Marinomonas mediterranea MMB-1: one gene and its partner. The protein of the gene in region 2 binds, or shares a complex with, the protein of the main gene of each other region. Links are inferred from orthologs where the notes say so. Each region holds a gene or a part of one and is shown on either strand. Other genes may lie near its edges.

What was found.
Region 1: the proteins of aceF (region 2) and lpdA are in contact, whole or in part, in a crystal structure (PDB 1EBD), measured with the Geobacillus stearothermophilus proteins. The link is inferred for Marinomonas mediterranea MMB-1 from one-to-one orthologs. Residues at the interface, in WP_033016211.1 of Geobacillus stearothermophilus: Ile130, Ala131, Met132, Pro133, Arg136, Arg140, Glu141, Asn155, Arg157; in WP_049624544.1 of Geobacillus stearothermophilus: Pro340, Ser341, Asp344, Tyr345, Arg403, Asp406, Val408, Glu431, Ala432, Gly433, Asp438.

What each region holds. Positions count from the first base shown.
Region 1 is NC_015276.1:80,160-83,140, forward strand. It holds lpdA (dihydrolipoyl dehydrogenase), read right to left. Parts: upstream 2,221-2,981; coding sequence 781-2,220; downstream 1-780. Other genes in the region: MARME_RS00335 (amidohydrolase family protein), read left to right, coding at 1-625; MARME_RS00345 (TetR/AcrR family transcriptional regulator), read left to right, coding at 2,379-2,981. UniProt on the Escherichia coli protein: Lipoamide dehydrogenase is a component of the glycine cleavage system as well as of the alpha-ketoacid dehydrogenase complexes.
Region 2 is NC_015276.1:2,227,276-2,235,181, reverse strand. Bases 2,708-5,644 are described here. They hold aceF (dihydrolipoyllysine-residue acetyltransferase), read right to left. Parts: upstream 5,184-5,644; coding sequence 3,231-5,183; downstream 2,708-3,230. Other genes in these bases: aceE (pyruvate dehydrogenase (acetyl-transferring), homodimeric type), read right to left, coding at 5,280-5,644; MARME_RS10270 (patatin-like phospholipase family protein), read left to right, coding at 2,708-3,164. Also shown: pgm (phosphoglucomutase (alpha-D-glucose-1,6-bisphosphate-dependent)), read right to left, coding at 1-495; MARME_RS10275 (beta-ketoacyl-ACP synthase III), read right to left, coding at 643-1,767; more of MARME_RS10270, read left to right, coding at 2,004-2,707; more of aceE, read right to left, coding at 5,645-7,906.

The DNA.
Region 1 (2,981 bases), 2.1 Mb from region 2 along the record:
CGTGATGCTAGAAGCCCTCGATGTACTGGGTGAACGCGGCCGAGGTGTGGTTGTTGTAACACCGGATACAACCGAAGAAGAGTTGGAAGAGTGGCACGCTAGAGGCGCTAGAGGCGCTCGTATTATGCAACTGCCCCAAGGTGCCGCTGGTATTGATAAGCTGCTAGAGGTCAACGCAAAAATTAAGCCGTTCGGATGGACATGTATCGTGCAGTTTTACGGCAATGAGATACTTGAATACGTCCCTACGCTAGAGAAAATACAGGGTGATTATGTCATTGACCACTTCTGTAAGTTTATTCCGCCAGTTAAACCCGATTCAATCGAATACAATGCACTGCTTGGTTTAATTGAGCGCGGCAATGCCTATTACAAGATGGCAGGTGTCTATGAAAGCTCGAAAGTCGGTGCGCCTGAGTATTCAGACATCGAAGTGTTAGCGAAGCCTATTATCGAACGTTTCCCCGAGAGAGTGTTATGGGGAAGCAATTGGCCGCATGTTTCCGGGCCGATAGAGAATGCTCCCAACGACGCCATTCTATTGGACAAAATGATGGAATGGATGGGAAGTGATCAAACCCGTCAGCAAATTTTTGTCGAGAATCCCCAAAGACTTTACTGGTAGACGCTGACATCTACCACCTTGGCCGGCAGAGCGTAGGACGTCTCTGTCGGCCTTTTTTATGTTTACGACCTGCTGATTATTGTTCGGCATTGCTTTTAGAGCTATGCCTTAAGAGCCATGCACTTCGTTACCTAGACGGTTTTTCTGACGATCTATTACTTTCGACGCTTTGCAAAAGGGTTGGGGAAATCCGTAATGGTGCCTGTCCCGAGTTCAGCAGCGAGTCCAATACTTTCATGTAGACTTGGATGAGCATGAATGGTCAAGGCGATGTCTTCTAGCGTCGCACCATATTCCAACGCAAGGGTTAGTTCTCCTAGCAATTCCCCCGCGTGAGCGCCGACCAGCCCAGCGCCAAGCAGACGATGGTGCTCAGGTTCGTAGATTAATTTGGTCGCACCATTTGTTTGACCCGATGCGATTGCCCGGCCTGATGCAGACCAAGGAAAGGTCGCGACTTTATATTTGATGTCCTGGGCTTTCGCTTGTGTTTCAGTCAGTCCAACCCAGGCAACTTCTGGGTAAGTGTATGCAATAGAGGGAATCCCTAACGGTGAGAAGTGAGCAAGATGTCCCGCAACGACTTCTGCTGCAACGTGCCCTTCGTGGCTGGCTTTATGCGCTAACATAGGGCCATGAGTCACGTCTCCGATTGCGAAAATATGATTGATTGACGTTCTGCACTTATCATCGGTGACAATAAACCCTCGGTCGTCGACGTCTATATTTATTTCTGGAATGCCGGCGTTAAATCCATTGGGTTTTCTTCCAACCGCCACCAATAATGCATCGGCTTCTAACGTTTCCTCGCCTGTTTCTGTGGTTAGCGTCAGTTTAAGAGTCTCCCCAGAAGGGTCGACCTTGGTCATTTTCGTATGGGTTTTAAATTTCATTCTGGACGCGTTTGCTTTTTGGTAAACGCGTACCTGATCGGCATCCGCACCCGGTATCAGCTGATTTCCTTGCTCAACAATGGTGACTTTTGCTCCGAGTGCTTCGTAAACAGTGGCCATTTCTAAGCCAATAATACCGCCGCCTAAAACGACTAAATGATTGGGAATGTAAGGTAATTCAAGTGCTCGAGACGAGTTCCAAACACGATCGTCTTTTGGAATAAAAGGCAAATGGACGGCGGTCGAGCCAATGGCGATAATAGCGTGTTTGAATGTCAGTGTGTCAGTAGAAGCGTCTTTGCTGGCGTCATTCGAGTGTATTTTGATGGTGTGTTCGCTGCTAAAAAGCCCTTCGCCAATGTAGAGAGCAACGTTTCGTTGCTTGGCCATCAGAGCGAGATTTCCTGTGAGTTTATTTACCGTGGATTCTTTGTGTTTTCGCACTGTATCAAGATCTATTTTAGGCGCCAAGAAAGTAACGCCATGTTTTGCCTCTTGTGCCGTTCTAATATCGCCTGCTATGTGTAAGAGCGCCTTTGATGGGATACATCCGACATTTAGACAGACTCCTCCCAAATTCTCGTAGCGCTCAATCAGGGCGACGCTTAATCCCAAATCGGCTGCTCTAAATGCGGCGGCGTAGCCTCCTGGACCACTTCCTAATACAACGAGGTCATACATTGTCTTGTTGCTATGATGCATTGTTTTGTTCCTTCCAAACGTGTGAGTGAATCTGTGAAGTAAACGGCTTATGTATTTACCTATCAGTTGATATATAATATCTGGCTAAATTTTGCTCGCATTTTTTTTCTTAGTCAATAGAATGTCTACCATATGATAGAAAAATAAGAGGAACGAGTATGGATATGCAGGGTACTATCGAATCCGCAACGACAGCGGTAAATCCCACTAAAATTGCCATTATGGATGCTGCCGAAAAAGCGATATTGAAAAGCGGTTACAAGGCTATGAGCTTCCGTGATTTAGCCGCTGAAGTCGGCATCAAGAGTGCAAGTGTTCACTATCATTTCCCGACAAAAGGGGATCTTGTTACCGCGGTAATGCAGCGCTACAAAGAAGAATTTGCTAAGCGTTTAGTATTACCTAAGAAGAAAAAAAGTGCGGCTCAAAAGGCGTTAAACAAGTTTATTGATGGCTTTAAAGAGACGGTTGTAGATCAAGATAACCTAAGCCTTTGTACTGTTTTGTCGGCTGAAAAAAGTCTATTAGAACCCGCCACGTTAGAAGAATTAAGCGCGTTTTATCAGCTTAAACTTGATTGGCTTAGTAGCGTCGTGTCGTACATGCGTAAAGATTGGATGACCACTGAAGAGATCTCCAACTACGCTAGCCAAATTCTGGCGAGCTTGCATGGCGGTTCTGTTTTAGTAAAAGTGACGGGTGAGCCAGAAATGTTTAACCAAGCGACATGCCATTGGCGTGATCTGGCTAAGCGATTGGGA
Region 2 (7,906 bases):
GGCTGGCCCACCTTTAGGGGGGTTATACTTAATGCCCCCATCCTCAGGAGGGTTGTGAGAAGGCGTTATCACAACGCCATCTGAAAGCGCGGAATTGGAAGCATTAAACGTCAAAATAGCGTGAGAAATAACAGGCGTAGGCGTATAGCCATCCCCTTTTTGAATCATGACGTTAACACCATTAGCGGCAAATACTTCGAGAGCAGTCCCAAATGCACATTCTGACAATGCATGCGTATCTTTACCAAGAAACAATGGACCGTTGTAACCCTGTTGCTTTCGGTATTCCGCTATTGCCTGACAAACCGCTAAAATATGATCTTCATTAAAGCTCGTTTGCATCGCCGAACCTCGATGACCAGACGTGCCAAAACTTACTTTTTCAGTTGCAACAGATACATCAGGTTTAAGCTGGTAGTAGGATGAAACCAATTTAGGAATATTTACCAAAGATTCGTGAGACACAAGCTTTCCAGCTTGATGATGAATTGCCATATTTAAAGCCTCGCTATTTGTCGTTGCTACAATATTCCCTTAAAAAGGCTTTTATTTCAATTCAGTAGATCACTTCTTTAGACCCAAAAATAATCATTATCACCAACGCTACCTAATATAGCCCTTCTCGAGACCTTAACGACTCACCTAATGCTTTCTAAGAATCAGACTTCCTATTGAGTAGCCAGCGCCAAAAGAGCAAAGTACGCCTAGCGCCCCAGAAGGCATATCAACATGGTGCTTTGCCAATGCGATAATAGAACCTGCCGATGCAGTATTGGCATATTCATCAAGTACAATAGGCGCTTCTTCGGCAGCCGCGTCTCGCCCTAAGAGACGCTTAATAATTAAGGTATTCATATTAATGTTAGCCTGATGAAGCCACCATCGATTAACAGCATCTGACTGTATATTTAACGAATGAATATGCCCCTCGATATGAGCTGCCGCCATAGGGCATACCTCTTTAAATACTTTTCTACCATTCTGATGAAACAATTTGTCATTTGCATACGGATCCTCGTCCGTTGCATGCGTAATATAGCCAAAATTAGAACGAATATTATTGGAATATTCCGTAACACACTGCACACCCAGTACTTCAAACGCATGATCAGACACCACTTCTGAACCTGGCTCTACAACAAGAGCTGTCGCCACGTCACCAAAGATAAAGTGAGAGTCACGATCTTCATAATTAACCTGCGGAGATGTCAGCTCAGGATTAATAACGAGAACCCCTTTTGATGAGCCAGCAGAGATCGAATCGACTGCTCGCTGCAGACCGAATGTGGCAGAAGAGCATGCAACAAGCATATCAAAGGCATGACCTTTGATGCCCAGTTCTGCCTGGACCTCTATCGCAATAGCAGGATAGGAGCGCTGCGTATAGGCACAAGCAACGATCACTAAATCTATGTCATTAGAGGTTTTACGTGCAGACTCCAGTGCCGCTTTTGCAGCATTAACTGCTATTTCGGCTTGATGTGAAAGCTGAACATCATCCCTCACCGCTATTTTAGGTCTCATGCGCGCAATATCAAGAACGCCCTCTTTCTCGTAGACATATCGCTGCTTTATACCTGACGCCTTTTGAATAAATTCAGCACTGGAAAAAGGTTTCGACTCTAACGCTCCATTTTGAATAGCTTCCTTGTTTTTACGGTTGTATTCTTCAGCCCAACTATTGTAACTCTCAACTAACTCTTCATTGGTAATAGTATTAGCCGGAGTCCATAGACCGATTCCGCTGATTGAGGCTTTAACTCCCATATTGAAAATCTCTTTCTAATTATGAATTTTCTAACTATTCTAACCAATTAGCCACCAAAGTAGTGTGCCGTGGAAACTCGGTTTTAGTGACAATTTCGCTCAAAAAGAGCAACAAAACAGTGAAATCTCAGGTCACACTTATATAAAACGCCAACTTTCCTACAAAAACATGTAAGCATGACTCATAATGAAGTTAAGTGTATTGACATTTATTACAGATTTTACAAGGTGTCGTAATGAAGAATAGCGCACTTATCCTATCTGGCGGGGGAGCCAGGGCAGCCTACCAAGTTGGCGTTCTTTCAGCCGTTGGTAAAATTTTTTTTAGAGGCCATCCTCTGCCTTTTGACATACTGTGTGGGACCTCAGCGGGCGCGCTGAATGCCGCAATGCTCGCGACTTACAGCGAGGACTTCAGGCTAGCGACAGGCCAACTTTCATACGTTTGGAAACACCTAACGCACGACCAAATTTACAGAGCAAGTCGCTGGCCACTTGCCTCCTCCCTAACAAAAAGCGTCATTTCAACCTTTAAAAAGCAATCTGATGGCGACAGCTTATCACTGATGGAGAACACACCGTTAAAGCACTTACTTGAAAGGTACTTACAGCTCGATGAGGTTCAAAACTCGATCGACCAAGGCCGACTAAAAGCACTGGTTATTTCAGCCATGAACTACAGCAACGGGAAATCCGAATGCTTCTTTCAAGGAACCAGTAGCTGTGAAGAGTGGAATAGCGAGAAACACTCAGGCATTAGACAAAATATCAATCACGACCACCTACTAGCCTCTAGCGCGATTCCTATTTTATTCCCTGCTCAAAAGATAAATACTCACTATTATGGCGATGGCGCCATTAGGCAGAGATCCGCACTTAGCCCAGCACTAAAACTCGGAGCGACAGAGCTTTTTATTATAGGGGTTAGTAGAAAACGCAAAAAAGACAGAGTAACAAACACTGAGGAAACACCTTCTCGCCCTCCTTCCATCGCTCAAATCGCGGGCCAGCTTATGAACAGCGCCTTTATCGACAATCTTGAAGAAGACATAAAGAGCTTAAGCACTATAAATAGGCTATTGGCCAATTCAAATCAGACCAATGAAAACGAGACACTAAAAAAGACAAACACGCTTATTGTCTCGCCCTCAGAAGAAATAAATGACATCGCGCTAGAGCACATTGAGACACTGCCAAAAACCGTATACAACGCATTAAGACATCTCGGCGCTAATTCGGATTCAGGCATGGCTACCGCAGCAAGCTATTTGCTTTTTTCTCAGCCATATTTGAGGGCTCTTATTCAGCTAGGGTATAAAGATGCGATGTGGGAAAAAGACCGGATTGAAGACTTCTTTTATCAAAAGAGCCTACAAAAAATAGAACACAAAAAATAGAACACAAAAAAGCCGCTGAAACAGCGGCTTTTTTTCGTCTAATCTAATTTAGATAAGACAATTACCTTAAAGCGTCATGCGACGTAAATCACTCAACAATCCATTTAGGAATGTCATAAAGCGACCCGCATCAGCACCGTTCACCGCTCGGTGATCATATGACAGACACAACGGCAACATAGTACGAGGTTCAAACTCTTTACCCGTCCAACGTGGTTCTACATCTGCTTTAGAAACACCTAGAATACCCACTTCTGGTGTATTGACGATTGGAGTGAAGCCCGTACCACCCATAGCACCAAGACTAGAGATAGTGAAGCAGCCACCCTGCATATCGGCAGGTTTAAGCTGCTTAGCAAGCGCTTTCTTAATCAAAGCATTCGCTTCTACTGCAATCTCTTTGATCGACTTCTTGTCTGCGTCTCGCAACACAGGAACAACCAGTCCAACCGGTGAATCAACCGCAATACCAATATGCACATACTTCTTCTTAACGATACTTTCACCATCAGCATGAAGCGACACATTAAACGAAGGATTCACAACAAGCGCTTGAGCAACGGCTTTTATCAAGAATGGAAGCGGAGTAAGTTTAATCCCCTCTTTCTCCATTTCAGCTTTTAAGCCTTTACGGAACGCTTCTAAGTCAGTGATATCAGCTTTATCAAATTGCGTAACATGTGGAACATTCAACCAAGAACGAGTCATATTGTAAGAGGTGATCTTTTGGATCTTACTCATCTTAACAACATCAACGTCTCCCCATTGGCTAAAGTCGATTTCTGGCACACGAGGTATACCAGCACCTTCCGCAACAACTGACGGTTTAGAAGCACCTGATTCCGCTTTCTTAACAGCGTCTTTTACGTACGCATGCAAGTCTTCTTTAGTGATTCGACCACGAGGACCTGACGCACGAACAAGCGTTAAATCAACGCCCAATTCTCGAGCTAACAACCTAACTGCCGGACCTGCATGCACCTTCGTAGAAGGCGTTGAAAGAACGGCAGACTGCGCAGGAACCGTCGCTTGAGCCTTTGGAGCCTCAGAAGTGACTACAGGCTTCTCAGCAACTGGAGCAACAACCTTTGGAGCCTCAGCCACAACTTGAGCTTCAACCTCAAGATCAAGGATCAAATCACCCTCAGATACCTTATCACCTTCTTTGATCACGATAGATTTCACCGTGCCTGTTTTAGGAGCAGGAATGTCCATGGACGCTTTATCAGTTTCCAAAACGATCAGTGAGTCACCTTCGGATACAACATCTCCCGCAGCGACACTTACTTCAATGACATCAACCGCTTCCGCACTACCAATATCAGGAACAACAACTTGCTCAACACCACCAGGAATAATCGTTGGCACTGCAACTTCAGCCGGCGCCTCTACTGCTGGAGCAGGTGCAACAGCCACAACAGAACTCACCGAATCCTCTACAGATTCAACAGCAAGCACTAAAATAGCGTCACCCTCGGAAACCGTATCGCCAACATTAATGGAAACACTTACGACTTTACCGGCACTAGGTGCAGGGATGTCCATCGATGCTTTATCGGTTTCTAATACAATTAAAGAGTCACCCTCAGCGACGGAATCTCCAACCGCTACACACACTTCGATGACATCTACATCCGTAGCACCACCAATATCTGGAACTGAAACAGGTTGTTCAGAGCTTACAGCCTTTGCTGCAGGAGCTTGCTCAATGGCTTTAGAAACTTCTGGCGCAGCTTCAACAGGCGCCACTGCTTCAGGCGTCGCTGTATCTGCAACAGAACCAGAAACCTCTAGAACAAGAACCTCGTCACCCTCGGAGACGGAATCGCCCTCTTTCACAGTAATACTGACCACTTTTCCTGCTACTGGAGACGGCACATCCATAGAAGCCTTGTCAGTTTCTAAAACAATAATTGATTGATCTACCTCAACCATATCACCAACTTGAATACTTACTTCGATGACATCAACATCAGTAGAACCGCCAATATCCGGTACTCGAATAATTTCAGTACTCACGGAATTCTCCTTTGTCTAAAAAGACGAATCTTTCTTGGTACAAACCAAGCCTGTGATTAGAATAACCACAAACTTGATCCCTAATTATGTTGCAACTTATACAGTTACAGGGTTTGGCTTATTAGGATCCAGACCAAACTTAACAATGGCTTCTGCAACCACAGACGCTTCAATCTCACCATCTTTCGCTAACGCTTCAAGAGTCGAAACAACAACCCAGTAGCGATTTATCTCAAAAAAGTGGCGAAGTTTTTCACGTGTGTCACTACGACCAAAGCCGTCAGTACCAAGTACGTTGTATGTAGAGCCAATGAATGGGCGAATCTGATCTGCGTACAATTTAATATGGTCAGTAGACGCAACAACAGGGCCTTTACCAGCTAAACACTCTTCAACGTAAGAAACACGCTTTTCTTCTGTTGGGTGCAGCATATTCCAACGAGTTGCATCCAAACCTTCACGACGCAATTCATTGAACGAAGTAACACTCCAAATATCAGAATCAACACCAAACTCTTCTGCCAATATTTCAGCAGCAGCTTCAACTTCACGCAAGATAACACCAGCACCAAGTAGCTGAGCAAAAAGCTTATTACCCTTTTTGGCCTGCGACTTCAGCTTATACATGCCTTTTATGATGCCGTCTTCAACACCTTCTGGCATATCTTCATGCGCATAGTTTTCATTCATTACGGTTAGGTAATAGAAAACGCTCTCTTTCTCTTTGTACATACGGCGCAAGCCATCTTGAACGATAACAGCTACTTCGTAAGAGTAAGTCGGATCATAAGACACACAGTTTGGAATCGTACCAGCCATGATGTGTGAGTGACCGTCTTCATGCTGAAGACCTTCGCCGTTTAGCGTTGTACGACCTGCAGTTGCACCGATCAAGAAACCGCGCGCCTGAGAGTCACCTGCCGCCCACGCCAAGTCACCAATACGCTGGAAACCAAACATGGAGTAGTAGATGTAAACAGGAATCATAGGTAGATTACTGTTACTGTAAGACGTAGCTAACGCCAACCAAGAAGAGAAAGCACCCGCTTCGTTGATCCCTTCTTGTAGAATCTGACCATCGTGAGATTCTTTATAGTACATGATCTGAGTATGATCATGTGGCGTGTAACGCTGACCTTCAGAAGAGTAAATACCCAACTGACGGAACATGCCTTCCATACCAAAAGTACGCGCTTCATCGGCAAGAATTGGTACGACACGAGGACCAATTTGCTTGTCTTTCACCATCACATTCAATGCACGCACGAACGCCATAGTCGTTGAGATCTCACGACCTTTGGTGCCAGCAATTTGCGCTTTAAATGCTTCAAGAGAAGGCACCTCAAGCGCTTCACAGTCTTTGCGGCGAACAGGGAAATCACCATGAAGTTCAGCACGGCGTGAACGCAAGTACTTCATTTCAGGGCTGTCTTCAGCTGGACGGTAATACGGTAAATTTTTCAGCTCTTCATCACTGATTGGGATACCAAACTTATCACGGAACTGAGCCAAAGACTCTTCATCCAGTTTTTTCGTTTGGTGCGCAGTGTTTTGCGCTTCAGCAGCCTTAAACATGCCGTAACCCTTGACAGTTTGTGCCAAGACAACGGTAGGTTGACCTTTATGAGAAGTCGCTTCTTTATAAGCAGCGTAAACTTTGTATGGGTCATGGCCACCACGATTAAGGTTCATAATGTCGTCATCAGACATATCCTTAACCATTTCTAGCAACTCAGGGTATTTACCAAAGAAGTGTTTACGCGTGTAAGCGCCGCCGTTAGCTTTATAGTTCTGAAGTTCGCCATCACAAACTTCATCCATACGCTTAACCAAAAGACCCTTATCGTCTTTTTCAAACAACGGATCCCAGTGACGGCCCCATAAACACTTAACAACGTTCCAGCCAGCGCCACGAAATACGCCTTCAAGTTCCTGAACGATTTTGCCATTACCACGCACTGGACCATCTAAACGCTGAAGGTTACAGTTAATAACGAAAATCAGGTTGTCAAGGTTTTCACGCCCCGCAAGAGCGATAGCTCCCAATGATTCTGGCTCATCACACTCACCATCACCAAGGAACGCCCAAACTTTACGGTCACCATGGTCAATTAAGCCGCGGCTATGTTGATATTTAAGAACATGGGCTTGATATATGGCTTGTAGTGGGCCAAGTCCCATTGAAACGGTTGGGAACTGCCAATAATCGGGCATCAACCAAGGGTGCGGATACGATGAAAGACCTTTACCATCGACTTCACGACGGAAATTATCCAACTGCTCGTCGGTCAAGCGACCTTCAATGTATGAGCGAGCGTATATGCCAGGTGCGATATGGCCTTGGAAAAATACCATATCCGCTTCTTGTTTATCACTGGAACCACGGAAAAAGTGGTTAAAGCCAATATCATATAGAGTTGCGGCAGAAGAGAAACTAGTGATGTGTCCACCAAGTGTGGAATCTACGCGGTTGGCCTTCATTACCATTGCCAATGCGTTCCAACGTATAATGGAACGAATACGACGCTCCATAAACAAGTCACCTGGTAGCGGCTTTTCTTCATGTGGCGCTATCGTGTTCTTGTAAGACGTTGTAATTGAGGCTGGCATTGGTGTGCCTGCTTTCGCAGCCTCTTTGGTCAAACGATCCAAGATGTATTGTGCACGCTCAGGACCTTCTTCACGAAGGACAGAATCGAGTGCATCAACCCACTCTTTAGTTT